One region of the Paenibacillus sp. FSL H3-0469 genome, then DNA from elsewhere that is predicted to be linked to it. Evidence: riboswitches for the same ligand, from Rfam matches in the RefSeq annotation. Region 1 holds a riboswitch; the other holds the start of a gene.
What was found. A riboswitch is a leader RNA that binds a small molecule or an ion and turns the genes downstream of it on or off. The one in region 1 is predicted to bind thiamine pyrophosphate.

Region 2: it holds a riboswitch for thiamine pyrophosphate, as region 1 does, so the genes downstream of both, NSS83_RS30435 (thiamine phosphate synthase) here and NSS83_RS00770 (ABC transporter ATP-binding protein) in region 1, are expected to answer to the same signal.

Annotation. Positions count from the first base shown of each region.
Region 1 covers NZ_CP150302.1:160,556-167,739, reverse strand. The annotation lists gene NSS83_RS00780 (DHA2 family efflux MFS transporter permease subunit) at 1-1,089, opposite strand, end outside; gene NSS83_RS00775 (TetR/AcrR family transcriptional regulator) at 1,241-1,897, shown strand; TPP riboswitch at 1,964-2,066, shown strand; gene NSS83_RS00770 (ABC transporter ATP-binding protein) at 2,200-2,970, shown strand; gene NSS83_RS00765 (ABC transporter permease) at 2,951-3,727, shown strand; gene NSS83_RS00760 (ABC transporter substrate-binding protein) at 3,724-4,785, shown strand; gene thiM (hydroxyethylthiazole kinase) at 4,810-5,607, shown strand; gene thiD (bifunctional hydroxymethylpyrimidine kinase/phosphomethylpyrimidine kinase) at 5,635-6,462, shown strand; gene thiE (thiamine phosphate synthase) at 6,459-7,118, shown strand.
Region 2 covers NZ_CP150302.1:7,002,640-7,009,823, forward strand. The annotation lists gene NSS83_RS30415 (GNAT family protein) at 1-146, opposite strand, end outside; gene NSS83_RS30420 (amidohydrolase family protein) at 164-1,327, opposite strand; gene NSS83_RS30425 (SDR family oxidoreductase) at 1,618-2,490, shown strand; gene NSS83_RS30430 (hypothetical protein) at 2,650-3,186, shown strand; TPP riboswitch at 3,242-3,344, shown strand; gene NSS83_RS30435 (thiamine phosphate synthase) at 3,474-4,097, shown strand; gene thiS (sulfur carrier protein ThiS) at 4,137-4,340, shown strand; gene NSS83_RS30445 (thiazole synthase) at 4,371-5,135, shown strand; gene thiH (2-iminoacetate synthase ThiH) at 5,165-6,286, shown strand; gene yfbR (5'-deoxynucleotidase) at 6,734-7,184, opposite strand, start outside.

The sequences.
Region 1 (7,184 bases):
ATCGCGGCTCTGCGTGGTAAGATCCACATGGGAATACTGGAATAACGCGCCGGAGACCAGACTGAGGCCGCAGACCACGAGCCAGCGCACACCTATCCGGTCGAACAGTATCCCGGCAATAGGCATCATCAGCCCGGAAGCGATCGCCTGCGGCAGCAGCGTCAGACCGGTATCAAATGCGCCGAAGCCGCGGGCCTGCTGCAGAAATTGCGGGAGCAGGAATAACGCGCCGTATAAGCCGAATTGGGCGATCCATTGCACGATGATTCCTGTCGTGAAATCTACAGATTTCAGAATCCGCAGCTCCAGCAGCGGTGTCTTGGAGCGCAGCTCTGCGATGACAAAAGCGATTAGCGCCACAGCGCCCAGCAGCAGCCCGATCAGCGTTTTCTCGGAGGTCCAGCTCTGAGCGCCTTGGCTAACTCCGTAAGTGAGCGAAGCAAAAGCCAGCGGGCCAAGAACCATACCTAGCTTATCCATGCCGGGCACGCTGTTCTTCGCCGCATTCGGCAGCTTGCGCAGTCCAATCAGCACCGCAATGATGCCAATCGGAATATTAATGAGAAAGATCCAGCGCCAGGAATGGTATTCAACCAGCCAGCCCGACAATACCGGACCAATAGCCGGTGCGAACAGGACGGGAATGCCCATAATGCCCATGACTACGCCAACCTTGCTTTTGGGAGCCAGTCTGTACACATAGGCCATCCCTACAGGGAGCACACAGCCGCCGCCCAGTCCCTGAATGACCCGGAAAACAATCAGCCATTCGGCGCTGCTTGGTGTAGCGCACAGAATCGAGCCTATCGTAAACACAATTACCGCCGTCAGGAAGACTGTCTTGGCCCCGAACCGGTCAGACAGCCAGCCTGACAACGGGATAACTGAAGCCTGGGCCAGCATATATCCGGTAACTACCCACTGCAGCGTATGCAGATCCGTCTTGAAATCCACCACCAGCCTGGACAAGGCTACGTTCATCGCCGTACTGTCCAGCACAACCATAAATACTCCGGCAATAATGGCCAGCAGCGGAACCAGAATGCTGGACAGCCGGAAATCGGCTTCCTGCTTCAAGGTCTGATCCATGTCTCTTCTCCTCCTAAAGCTGTCCGCGTTCTTCATTGACCTGCGGGCAGATTGTTCTATATAATGAGTGAACGGACAACTGTCCGTAAGTGCAATTCATAGTCTACGGACAATTGTCCGTTGTGTCAATTCTTTTCTGAAAGGGGTTCTCATGAAAAAGCCAGACACCGACGCTGCACAGCTCCAGCCGTCAGCTTCGCAAGCCATAGAATCCGCTTCGCCCATGTCCGCCGATCCTTATGTACAGCGGATTCTTGAAGCTGCCCGCCAGTTGTTCACCGAGAGCGGACTTGAGGCGGTCAGCATGTACAGCATTGCCAAGCGGGCAGGCATAGGGCAAGGCTCCCTGTACCGCCGTTTCACAGATAAGGGTGAGATCTGTTCTGCCCTGCTGAAGGGCAGCGCAGACCAATTCCTGTCCGGGCTGGAGCAGCAGGTGGCTGCCAGTGCCGGCGAAGCCCCGGCTCTCGCTCAGCTGCAGAGCAGCATTGAGCAGATTGCCGATTTCATAGAGCAATATGCCGAGTTGCTGAATATGATCAAAGCCGAGTTCACCGGCAAGAAGCAGCTGACCCAGTTTGAGCATCCTTTTTTTCAGCGGCTGGGCGTGATGATGACAGAGCTGCTGGAGCGCGCTGCGGCAGGTGGTGAGATTATTGACATTGATCCGGCCTTTGCGGCCACGGCCTTAATCTCTATCCTCAGTCCCGATCTGTACCTGTATGAGCAGAAGCGGCACCACTCCTCCAAGCTGGACATCTCCAGGGGCATCGTCACTTTGTTCGTGACCGGTCTGGCGAAGCGCTGACCGCCTGCCCTTTACAAGAGGGAAATTTGTGGTATATTAAGTAGCAATTACGAATTCAATAGCAACATTATTCACTAGGGGAGTCGGCCGACTGAGACGGAGCTTAAGCTCCGGACCCTTTGAACCTGATCTGGATCATACCAGCGGAGGGAAGTGGAGCAGAATGTATCAGTGGTTCCCGTCACAGGGCCGCAGCTGACTGTACCTTCCGCCCCATTCATTGCCTCCGGGAATGAATGGGGCTTTTTTTGTGCTCCGCACAGTATCTATACCAATTTCAAGGAGGCTTCGTACATAGTCTTATGATCAATATTAGCAATCTGTCCTATGCCTTCGGGACCGGTTCGTCCCGGACCCCCGTCTTCTCAGAGCTGTCCATGAATGTGCAGCGCGGCGAATTCATCTCTGTCGTAGGCGGAAGCGGATGCGGCAAAAGCACCTTGTTCAAAATCATCGCCGGTCTGCTGGAGCCGGGCAGCGGCAGGATTATGCTGAACGGAGCCGAGTCCTCTGCAGCTGCGAAGAGGCTGGGCAGTGTGGCCTACATGCCCCAGCAGGATCTTCTTCTGCCCTGGCGCACCGTACTGGACAATTGTCTGCTGCCCTGGGAGCTCAAGCGCAGCCGGCCCAAAGCAGCCGCTATTGCCGAGATCCGCACCCTGCTGCGCCGCTTCGGCCTTGACGGGACCGAAGCGGCTTATCCGCAGGAGCTGTCGGGCGGAATGCGGCAGCGCGTGGCGGTCCTCCGCACCGTGGCGGCCGGAAACGACCTGCTGCTGCTCGATGAGCCGTTCGGGGCGCTCGATGCCATTACGAAGCGCTCGCTGCAGCGTTGGCTGCTGGAGTTATGGGCGGAGCTGGACAAAACGGTGCTGTTCATCACCCATGACCTGGAAGAGGCGCTCTTGCTCAGTGACAGAATCTATCTAATGACCGGCAGAGAGGGCAGCGGGATGCAGGAATTCTCAGCCGGTCTCCCCCGTCCGCGTCATCACAGTCTGAACTATGAACCGCAGTTCGCCGCCCTGCGCCAGGAATTGGAGCTGAAGCTATATGAGAACCGCCGCTCCTAGAAGATTGCTCCAGCATTACGGTCCGGCGGCCCTGCTCGCCCTGCTGGCGCTTGCGGTCTGGGAGTCAGTAGCCCGGCTGGGCCTGATTCCTCCCTTCATTCTTCCGGCTCCGTCTGCGATCTGCATGGCTTTGCTGGAGGAACGCCGCTTGTTATTCGGGGTGCATCTGCCTGCTACTCTGCTGGAGGTACTCACAGGCTTCGCATTGTCAGTGATCTGCGGCAGCCTGCTGGGGATCGCCATGCACCTGTTCAGTCCGCTGGCCAAGGCACTGTATCCGCTGCTGATCATCAGCCAGACGGTTCCGCTGATCGCCCTCTCGCCCCTGTTCATCATGTGGTTCGGCTATACCTTGTGGAGCAAGGTCGCCGTTGTCTTCCTGACTGCTTTCTTCCCGGTGGTCATCGGCACCTATGACGGATTGTCCAAGAACACGGACGCTTACCGGGAGCTCCTGCTTACCTACGGCGCGAGCCGCTGGCAGATTCTCGGGAAGGTGGGCGTTCCGCTGGCTTTGCCCTCTTTTTTCTCCGGACTGAAGCTGTCTGCTGTGTACTGTGTGATTGGTGCAACGATCGGGGAATGGCTTGGGGGCAGCCGGGGGCTGGGCTATTTCAGCCGCAGAATGGCCGGGAATCTGCAGAGCGCCAAGATGTTCGCCGCTGTTGTCTTATTATCTCTACTCGGTATCCTGCTGTTTCTGGCAGTCGCCGCACTGGAGAAGATTATTCTGAAGAAAAGAGGACGTTATTCATGATTACTATCCGCTATGCCCGTTATCTGCACCATGCAATTTCAAGGCCAGCCATGCTGCTGTCCGCTCTGCTCCTCTGTATGCTGCCTGTCCTGGCAGGCTGCGCCAATACGAACAATCCGGCGGCCTCCGGCTCCCCGGCTGGTACTGGAGCTGAAGAAGCAGCCCATAAGCTAACGATTATGCTCGACTGGTATCCCAATGCGGTTCACTCTTTTTTGTATGCGGCAGAGGCTGAAGGTTATTTCGCTGAGAAAGGTCTGGAGGTTGAGATTCAGATGCCGGCCGATACCAATGATGCGCTGAAGCTGGTTGCTGCGGGTAAGGTGGATCTGGCACTCAGCTATCAGCCGCAGGTGTTGATGGCACGGGGGGAGCAGATTCCGGTCAAGTCGATTGCCGCGCTGGTGCGCCACCCGCTGAATCATCTCATGGTAGCCGCTGACAGCGGCATTACCCGCCCGGGAGAGCTGTCAGGCAAGCTGGCCGGATATTCCTCCGTTCCGTTATATGAAGCGATGCTGAATACGATGGTGAAAAGCGACGGCGGGGACCCTTCCTCCCTCAAGCTGGTGGATGTCGGTTTTGAGCTGATTCCTGCCCTCTCCACCGGACGGGTGGATGGAATTATGGGCGGGTTCATCAACCATGAGCAGCTGATTCTGGAGCAGCAAGGCCATCCGGTCCGCTCCTTCAATCCCGTGGATTACGGGGTCCCGGATTATTATGAGCTGGTGCTGGCCGCCAGTGAGCAGGGACTGCAGGATTCGCAGGGCTTTTATCAGAAATTCGTGGATGCCATCAGAAAAGGCCAGCAGTATGTAGCCGGTCACCCGGATGAAGCGCTGAAGCTGCTGCTTGCCCATCAGGAGGACACCGCGCCGCTGGATGAAGTGATTGAACAGCGCAGTCTGGAGATCCTGCTGCCGCTGATGGATGCCGGTTCCCAGCCCTTCGGCTATCAGGACAGCGCATCATGGGAGCAGGTGAACCAGTGGCTGATGGAGAACGGCTTGCTGGCAGCGGATGTGGATATTAAGAATGCTTATATTAATTTTTAAATTATACCTTCAGGAGGAATTCATATGTCTTATCTGTCCAAAGTACGCCAGGCGAACCCGCTGGTGCATAATATCACGAATATCGTAGTCGCTAACTTCACAGCGAACGGGCTGCTGGCTCTGGGAGCCTCGCCGTTCATGGCCGATGCCATCGAAGAAGTAGCGGATGTCGCCGCCATGTCCGGGGCGGTTGTGCTGAACATCGGCACGCTGAATGAAGCTGCCATCGCTTCCATGACCCGGGCCGGGAAGGCTGCGAACCGCCACCATGTGCCGCTAGTGCTTGATCCCGTTGGAGCCGGGGCTACCGCCTACCGCACGAACGTTACGGCGGGGCTGCTCAGTGAGCTTCAGCTGACAGCGCTGCGCGGCAATGTGGCTGAGGTTGCCAATGTGGCCGGGGAGAGCTGGGCAAGCAAAGGCGTGGATGCCGGAGCAGGCGAAGGCGATGTAGTCGCTCTAGCCATTAAAGCGGCGCAGAAGCTGAACTGTGTTGTGATTATCACCGGCAAGGAAGACATCATCACAGACGGCAAGCGCACTTATATCGCCAGCAACGGCCACTCCATTATGACCCGGGTAACCGGAACCGGCTGCCTGCTAAGTGCTGTAGTGGGCGCATTTCTTGCCGTAAGCGGCGGGGATGTGCTAGAGGCGGCTGCCGAGGCCCTCTCCTTATACGGCGTGGCAGCAGAGCTTGCGGCTGAGGCTGCTGAAGGCCAAGGTCCAGGCAGCTTCCAGACCTTGTTCCTGAATCAATTGTCACTGGTGACTCCGGAGCAATACAACAGCCGATCCCGGCTGAAGCTGCTCGAAGCCTAAAACGCACACCCCAAAGGAGAGAACAAGATGACTAGCATACGCAAAGCATTGACCATTGCCGGTTCTGACAGCGGCGGCGGGGCCGGGATCCAGGCGGATTTGAAGACTTTTCAGGAGCTGGGAGTGTACGGCATGTCTGCACTTACTGCACTCACCGCCCAGAACACACTAGGTGTCCAGGGAGTCTATCCGATGGAGCCGGAGTCCGTTGCAGCCCAGCTGGATTCGATCGGCAGTGACCTGCCGCCGGATGCCATTAAGACAGGGATGCTGTTCAGCAGTGACATTATCCGCATCGTTGCCAGTAAAGTGCAGCAGTACGGCTGGCAGCAAAAGCTGGTGATCGATCCGGTCATGGTCGCCAAGGGCGGCTCACAGCTGCTGCTCCAGGAGGCAGTGCAAGCCCTGATTACAAGCCTGCTTCCGCTCTCGCTCGCCATTACCCCCAATCTTCCTGAAGCAGAGATGCTGACGGGAATGAAGATTCAGGGCAGGAAAGACCGGGAGAAGGCAGCAAGACTGCTTCATCAGATGGGACCCGAGTATATTATCTTGAAAGGCGGACATGACCCGTCAGGAGATGAGGCGGTGGATCTGCTCTATGACGGACGGGAATTCCAGTATATGTCCAGCCCGCGGATTGCGACGAAGCATACTCACGGAACCGGCTGCACCTTCTCAGCTGCGGTGACGGCAGGTCTTGCGCTGGGCCATTCCATGCCAGAAGCTGTCCAGACCGCCAAGGCCTTCATTCAAGCCGCGATTGAGGATAGCCTGAACATAGGGGCCGGGCAGGGGCCGACGAATCATTTTGCTTACAGGAACCGGATGAGATCAAGGGGGATAACGCTATGACACGGATTGACAGCGAGGATATACGCAGGCTGCTGAAGCTGTACTTCATTATGGGCAGTGTGAACTGCCGCCTCTCGCCGGAGGACACTTTAACCGCTGCTGCTGACGGGGGCATTACTCTGTTCCAGTTCCGGGAAAAGGGTCCCTCCGCGCTCAAAGGTGCCGCTCTGCTCCATCTTGGACAACAGCTCCGGCAGATATGCCGGGCTTATAACATTCCGTTCATCGTGAATGATGACCTGGAGCTTGCCGCTGCGCTGGATGCCGACGGCATTCATGTCGGCCAGGATGACCTGCCCGCCCGGCTGATCCGGGAGCAGCTCGGTGAGCATAAGATCATCGGGGTCTCCGCGCATAATCTGACGGAAGCCCGGCAGGCTATCGCGGACGGAGCCGATTATCTCGGAATCGGTCCTGTCTATCCTACTTCATCCAAGGATGATGCCCAGGCCGTCCGGGGAACTACTGTCATTGAAGAGCTAAGACGAAGCGGCCTGACCATTCCCGTGGTGGGCATCGGCGGCATCACCCTGGAGAATGCTCCGCCGGTCATCCGTGCGGGTGCGGATGGAATCTCCATCATCTCGGCCATTGCCGGAGCTGAGGATATACGCGAGACCACGCGGAGATTCGCGCAGCTCATCACTGCTCCTTAATTTTAGACCAGGCACACCGCGGGTGGTACGATGTTGATGCTCAAGCCGCGTACAGGATGTACCAAT
Region 2 (7,184 bases), 930 kb from region 1:
ATTCGTTCCGCCACAGTCTTCCGGACGGCCTCCTTGTCGGTTGGAATCATATCCTCGAAGGGCCAGAGCGAGGTGCTGGTCTCCAGATCTGTGATGAAATCGATATCGTCCGGGGTGACCGGAGATAATGTGATTCTTGCATTCATTTTGCAATACCCTCCTGCTAGTATGATTTCGATACGATCTTGCCGTCTTTCATTACGCATATGACCTGACGCAGGTTATTAATATCCGCCAGCGGATCTCCCCCGACGACCAACAGATCGGCCCTCTTGCCTGTCTCAATGGTACCGAGTTCATGATCCAGCTTACAGATTTTGGCACCGGATGAAGTGGCGGCCATAATAATCTGCATCGGGGAGAGGCCGGCTTGTCCTAACAGCTGGATCTCTTTCCACGGCATACCGGCTCTGTACCACGGAGGAGCTTCTTCGATAAAATCATCCCCCAGGCCAATCTCCCCGCCCGCCTGAATAAATCTCCAGAGATTATCCAGGCCTTGCTCCAGCAGCGGCGCTCCGAATTTGTCCTGGAACATCTGGAGTACGGTGAGTGTGGGGACGATTCGGATGCTCCTGCTCACCATTTGCCTTATCAGTTGATCGTCCAGCCGGTCGTAAATCATATGCGCAGCATCGCTGATCCCAGCATCCACCAGAATCTGAAGATTGCGCGCACTTGTAACATGAGCAGATACGTAAGTGCCCATGCTCCGGGCCTCCCGGCAGATCGCTTCAAGAATCTCCTGATTCAGCTGGGGCAGTCCGGCGGTAGCAGGATCGTAGCCGTCTTCCAGCGCTGTTTTGATGAAATGTATTCCTTGTTCCAGGACTTCACGGACCTTAAGCCGCGCCTCATCCACACTCTCTACGCCGATAGGTTCCTGACCACCGTAACCGCCTGGAGCCGTGAAGACCTTGCCAGACGTAAGAATTCTGGGAAAAGCACCGCTCTCCAGCTGCCGCGTATGTGTGACTACATCGTCAATCGATGCTGCCGTAGTCATTCCCTCATCGCGGATCGTAGTAATTCCTTCTGCAAGGCACGCGGCCAAATATTCCGTATGATATCCGTGCAGCGGCTCATTCTGTATGTACTTGAAGCTTGTATGGGCATGGGTGTGAATGAACCCCGGCAAAACGAACAGACCCTCCAGGTCGATCACTTTAGTTGCGGAGTCAGGCCCGGATCTCCCGTTAATGTCACTTTGCTGTGTTATGGTGCCGAAGCGGCCATTAACAATCTCAATGTTTGTATGATGCAGCGGCGGCCGTCCGGTTCCATCGATTACCGTTCCGTTCACCAGCAAGATGCGCTCATTTCCCATGGTGGAAGCGTCCTCTCCGTTAAGGTAGTTGTCTTTCCTCACAAAGTATAGGGCTTTCCCCCTAGCGGATATAGATAATATTCTTTTTGGAAACGTTCGTTGCTTACCGTACTATCGTTCCGCAACAGGTGCCGGTGAATGAAGATTGGTTGTTTGGGCGGCTGCCAAGTGTGGTAAGTAACATAACGTACAGCCAAGCAGGCACACTGCCTGATGCATAAACACCAGACCTTAAGCCATGCTAACATGATTAATCAACATTACTGTGGACAGCGAAAGGAGAATGGATTATGCCAGACACTAACAAACAACCTGTCAAAACCCTGCCCCCGCAGGTACAGGATCAACGCCCGGGAATTGAGAGTGAGATGAACCCGCTCCCGGAGTTTGAGACACCGGCGTATAAGGCAGCAGGCAAGCTGCTGGGCAAGGCCGCGCTCATTACCGGAGGCGACAGCGGGATCGGGCGTGCGGTTGCCGTTCATTTTGCCAAGGAGGGAGCGGATGTAGTGATCTCCTACTTGAACGAGCATGAGGATGCGGAAGAGACCAAGCGCCAGGTGGAGCAGGAGGGCAGAACATGCATTCTGATCGCCGGGGATATTGGGGACGAATGCTTCTGTCAGAGCCTGATTCGTCAAACCGTTGAAGGACTCGGCAAGCTCGACATTCTGATCAACAACGCGGCAGAGCAGCATCCGCAGGATAAGATTGAGGACATTACGGCAGAGCAGCTGGAGCGTACGTTCCGGACGAATATTTTCTCCATGTTCTATCTGACCAAGGCAGCCATGCCTCATCTTAAAAAAGGTGCTACGATCATAAACACCACCTCCATCACGGCGTATCGCGGCAGCCCGCAGCTGCTGGACTATTCGTCCACCAAGGGAGCGATTCTCAGCTTCACCCGTTCGCTGTCGATGAATCTGGCCGATAAAGGCATCCGCGTGAACGCGGTAGCGCCTGGACCGATCTGGACCCCGCTGATTCCGTCAACCTTTGACGCGAAGAAGGTCAGTGAGTTCGGCGGCACCCAGCCGATGAAGCGCCCGGGACAGCCTGAAGAGCTGGCACCGGCTTATGTATACCTGGCCTCGGACGATTCCTCCTATGTGAGCGGACAGGTGATGCATGTGAACGGCGGCGAGGTTGTCAACGGCTGATGGGTGTAGAATAAGATCTGGATGCAGATTTGTGTGCAACATATAAATTCTATTTTTAAAAAAGCCTAACCGCTTGCCGGCAGGCTTTTTTTCTGCGCTTGTAACTATTACAATATATTTCCGTCTATTTAGTTAATTGGATATGAAAAGGGGATTGGGATGCTTAGAAAAAAAGGATTCATTCTATCTGCAGCGGGGATTTTTGTTTTTCTGGTAGTGTTCATTTACTTGACTCCTTTTGCAGGGAGACTTGTGGCAAATACAAGATTGGAAGGAAAGGCAAAAAGCATTGGGGTTAGAATTACACAGGAATCACCGCCGCTACCCCTTGTTACTTCCGGGAAAACCCAAATTCCGGTTACCCAAAGCAGCTATTGCTGGGGGAAATTAGGATGTGCGGATTATATAGGAGGACAATCCATGGTACAGGGGGTTACTCCCACTGTTATAGAACCTGAGGGGGGGATCCATGTTGCTTTTACTTATAAACCGGCACCCGGCGGGTTAACCGTTCAGCAATTTGCCGATGATAAAGAAGTGCAAATTCCATTGCAGAACGGCTCTTTTAATGCTCCAAAAGAACAAGGCGTTTATTACTATGGCATATCAGCATTCTGGACAACCGAGGATGGTAAATTTTCAGAAGGGAGTTCATCTGTGGTTTTTGTAATTGAAGTAAAATCTACGAAAGAATAGCCCTAAGAGGAATAATATGCTAATATACAACAAGCAAGACGAAACAACCGCATAGAACGATCACTAGGGGTGCCGCAAGGCTGAGACGGGCGTAGTTGCCTGGACCCTTTGAACCTGATCTGGTTTATACCAGCGTAGGGAAGTGGAGAACGAATATTGCAGCGGGGGTATACGGCAAGTGCCGGTATTCCTGTTTCTATTCCAGACTGCTTCCTTTACGGGGGGCGGTCTTTTTTGTGTTGTGGAGTGGTGCAGAGTGAGCTGGAACAGACGGGAGGGGAAGGTCGTTGTACGAAATTCATGCGGTCTCGGATGGGCGGCTACCGCCTGAAGCGCTGGCTGAATGGGCCGCGGCGGTGCATTCTATGGTGGATTATATCCAGCTCCGCGAAAAATCCATGCCCGCCCGCGAACTGCTGGCGGCGGCGCAGCAGATGCTTCAGGCCGGAGTACCGCCATCGAAGCTGGTCATTAATGATAGGATCGATGTTGCCCTGGCCGCCGGGGCAGGCGGTGTACAGTTAGCCTGGCATAGCCTCCCGCCAGCCGCAGTGCGCGGCCTTGCACCGGGCCTGCGGATCGGCAGATCGGTCCACTCGCAGGAAGAGGCGGCGGAAGCTGGAAGGCAGGGAGCAGACTTCTGCCTCTACGGGCATGTGTTCCCTACGGCCTGCAAGCCCGGACAGCAGGCACGCGGACTGGAGCAGCTGGCCGAGGCTGTCCGCTGGAACCGCATACCGCTGATTGCGCTCGGAGGGATTACCCCGGGCAATGCCGGAGCGGTGCTGGCCCAAGGGGCGGCTGGCATTGCTGTCATGTCGGGGATCTGCGGAGCTCCTGACCCGGTGGCAGCAGCCCGTGCTTATAGGGAAGCGGTTCACAGGGCGGCAGAGCAGTCTTGTAACCCATGATATGGATCAAGTAAAAGGCACAGCAGGAGGTGAACAGGCATGATTGTGACCGTTAACGGGACCCGCCAGAGGGTGGAAGAGAGCTGCCGGACGCTGGCGGATCTGCTGGCCCGGCCCGAGTGGGCCGGGAAGCTGGTCATTGTCGAGCTGAACGGCGAGCTTGCCGGAAGAGAGGTTTATGGCGATACGTTACTGAATGAAGGGGACCGGATTGAGCTGGTTCATTTTGTAGGCGGAGGCTGAACACAAAGACTTATCCCAGGAGGCGTTAAGATGCAAGATCCATTGATGATTGGCGGCGTGACTCTAACCAGCAGACTATTCATTGGCACCGGAAAATACAGCCGTAACACTCTTATTCCCGAGGTCATTACGCGCTCAGGCTCACAGGTCATTACCGTTGCCCTGCGCCGGGTGGACCCGGAGAGCAGTGACAATATTGTCAGCCATATTCCATCCCATATGACTTTACTGCCTAATACCTCTGGTGCGCGCACCGCAGAAGAGGCGGTACGTATTGCCCGGCTGGCGAGATCGGCGGGGCTGGGAAACTGGGTGAAGATTGAGGTCATCAATGACCAGAAATACTTGCTGCCGGATAACATGGAGACCATCCGGGCGACCGAGATCCTTGCAGCAGAGGGCTTCGTGGTGCTTCCGTACATGAGTCCTGATCTGTCCGCTGCCCTGCGGCTGAAGGCAGCGGGGGCTGCGGCTGTGATGCCGCTAGGGGCACCGATCGGGTCCAACCGCGGGCTGCAGACCAAGGAGCTGATCCGGATTCTGATCTCCGAGACGGATCTGCCGGTGATCGTGGATGCCGGAATCGGCAGACCGTCCGAGGCGGCTGAGGCGATGGAGATGGGCGCTGCTGCGGTCCTGCTCAATACAGCGATTGCCACCGCCTCAGATCCGCTGCTGATGGCAGAAGCCTTCCGTGATGCGGTATCCGCCGGGCGCAAAGCTTATCTCGCCGGACTGGGCCCTGTGGAGGAGACGGCGGCAGCCTCTTCACCGTTGACCGGATTCTTGGCCTGACAGATGGAATAGGGAGGAGAGGAACGGTTATGAGCTTTTATGAGACGATGGCCCGGCTGGAGCAGCTTCCTTACGGGACGCTATGGAGCCGTTATACGGCAGAGGATGTGAAGCGCGCGCTTCGTGCAGAGCAGGTGGATGAAGAAGGGCTGATGGCCCTGCTGTCACCGGCAGCGGAGCCTTATCTGGAGGAGATGGCACATAAGGCGCACCGGTTGACGCGTACGCATTTCGGCCATGTGATGCAGCTGTTTACCCCGATGTATCTTGCAGATTTCTGCGTGAATCACTGCACGTATTGCAGCTTCAGTTCTATCTATGATTTTCCGCGCAAAAAACTGACGCTGGAGGAGGTCGCCCGGGAAGCAGAGACCATCGCAGCCACGGGCCTGCGCCATATTCTGATCCTGACCGGGGAATCCCGGAGAGACAGCCCGGCCGGTTATGTGAGGGACTGCGTGAATGTGCTGCGCCGCTATTTTTCCTCTGTCAGCATTGAAGTGAATCCGCTCTCGACAGCCGAATATGCTGAACTCCGGGAAGCCGGCGTGGACGGTCTGACGCTCTACCAGGAGGTCTACCACCAGGAGACTTATCGAGCGCTGCATGTAAAAGGACCCAAACGCGTCTACCGCAACCGGCTGGACGCTCCCGAGCGGGGCTGCCAAGCGGGCTTTCGTTCAGTGAATATCGGGGCCCTGCTCGGCATGTACGAATGGCGGCAGGAGGCGCTGGCGACTGCGCTGCATGCGAGGTATCTGCAGGATAAGTACCCGGAATGCGAAATCGGGCTGTCGATTCCCAGATTCCGGCCTTACTTAGGCGAATTCAACCCCGCAAGCGATGTAACCGACCGGGCGCTGGTGCAGATCATCCTGGCGTACCGCTTATTCCTGCCGCGCTCCGGCATCTCGCTGTCTACACGCGAGCCTGCCGCTCTGCGCGATCATCTGGTCCAGCTCGGCATCACGAAGATGTCCGCCGGGGTATCCACCGAAGTGGGCGGACATTCCCTCGAAGGGGGCACCCCGCAGTTTGAAATCTCGGACAACCGCAGCGTGGCCGAGATAGCCGAGATGCTGCGCTCGCAAGGACTCCAGCCGGTATTCAAGGACTGGGATATCCTGTCCGAGCCGCTTGGCTTGAGGTAGGTAAGCTGATGTGGCTTAGTTTAAGGTGACTAAACTGGATGTAAGTTAAACTGCCCTGACTAACTGAATGAACTTAGACTGACTAGACTAATCGTGTTTAACTTAACCTGACTAGAAAACTGAGACTAACTCAACTGACCAGACTAATCGTACCTAACGTAACCTGACCATATGCAAATAACCCGCCTCATGGCGGGTTATTTGCATTGTATAAGCGTTGTAGGCTTCGCGTGCTGACTTCTCCTTCTACCACGAAGGCCGTGGGCCGGATGTATGCGAAAAACCGAATACAATTTGCTGGCGTGAGGCGTGTAGGCCAAATGTATGCGAAAAACTGAACACAATGTGCTTGGGCGAAGGTAAGCGGGCCGATTGTGTGTGGAAAACCGAATACAATGTGCCAGCGCGAGGTGCGCGGGTCAAATGTATGCGAATGCCATACTCTACCTACTCTATAGATTCAGGCTGCCCGGCAGACTGCCCCTGACTCGCGCTGGAAGACAGCTCATCCAGCGACATCTCGAAGCCCGGAGCCATGTGTTTAAGGAAATACTCCATCTCAGGCATCTCCAGCACATGCAGCTTCGCGGCGGTCTGCTCCCGGGCGGCGGCGAATTCTCGGTTGCCTGCGGCGACCTCCCAGACGCACTTCAGGTAAGCGTCCAGCACATCCGCTGCTTTGACGTAGCGGAGCAGTCCGGCATCCTCGGAGCCGGGCGGGCTGGTATGGGGCTGGAGGAGCGGCGTGTAGACTGCGCTCAGCTCCGGCGGGATCATGGCCGCCAGCCGGTCGGCGGCCACCTGCTCCATCTCGCGGAAGCTGGACAGCAGACGCGAGTTGTTATGCTTCACCGGCGTGGCGATATCGCCGGTGAAGACCTCGGGGGCGTCGTGGAAC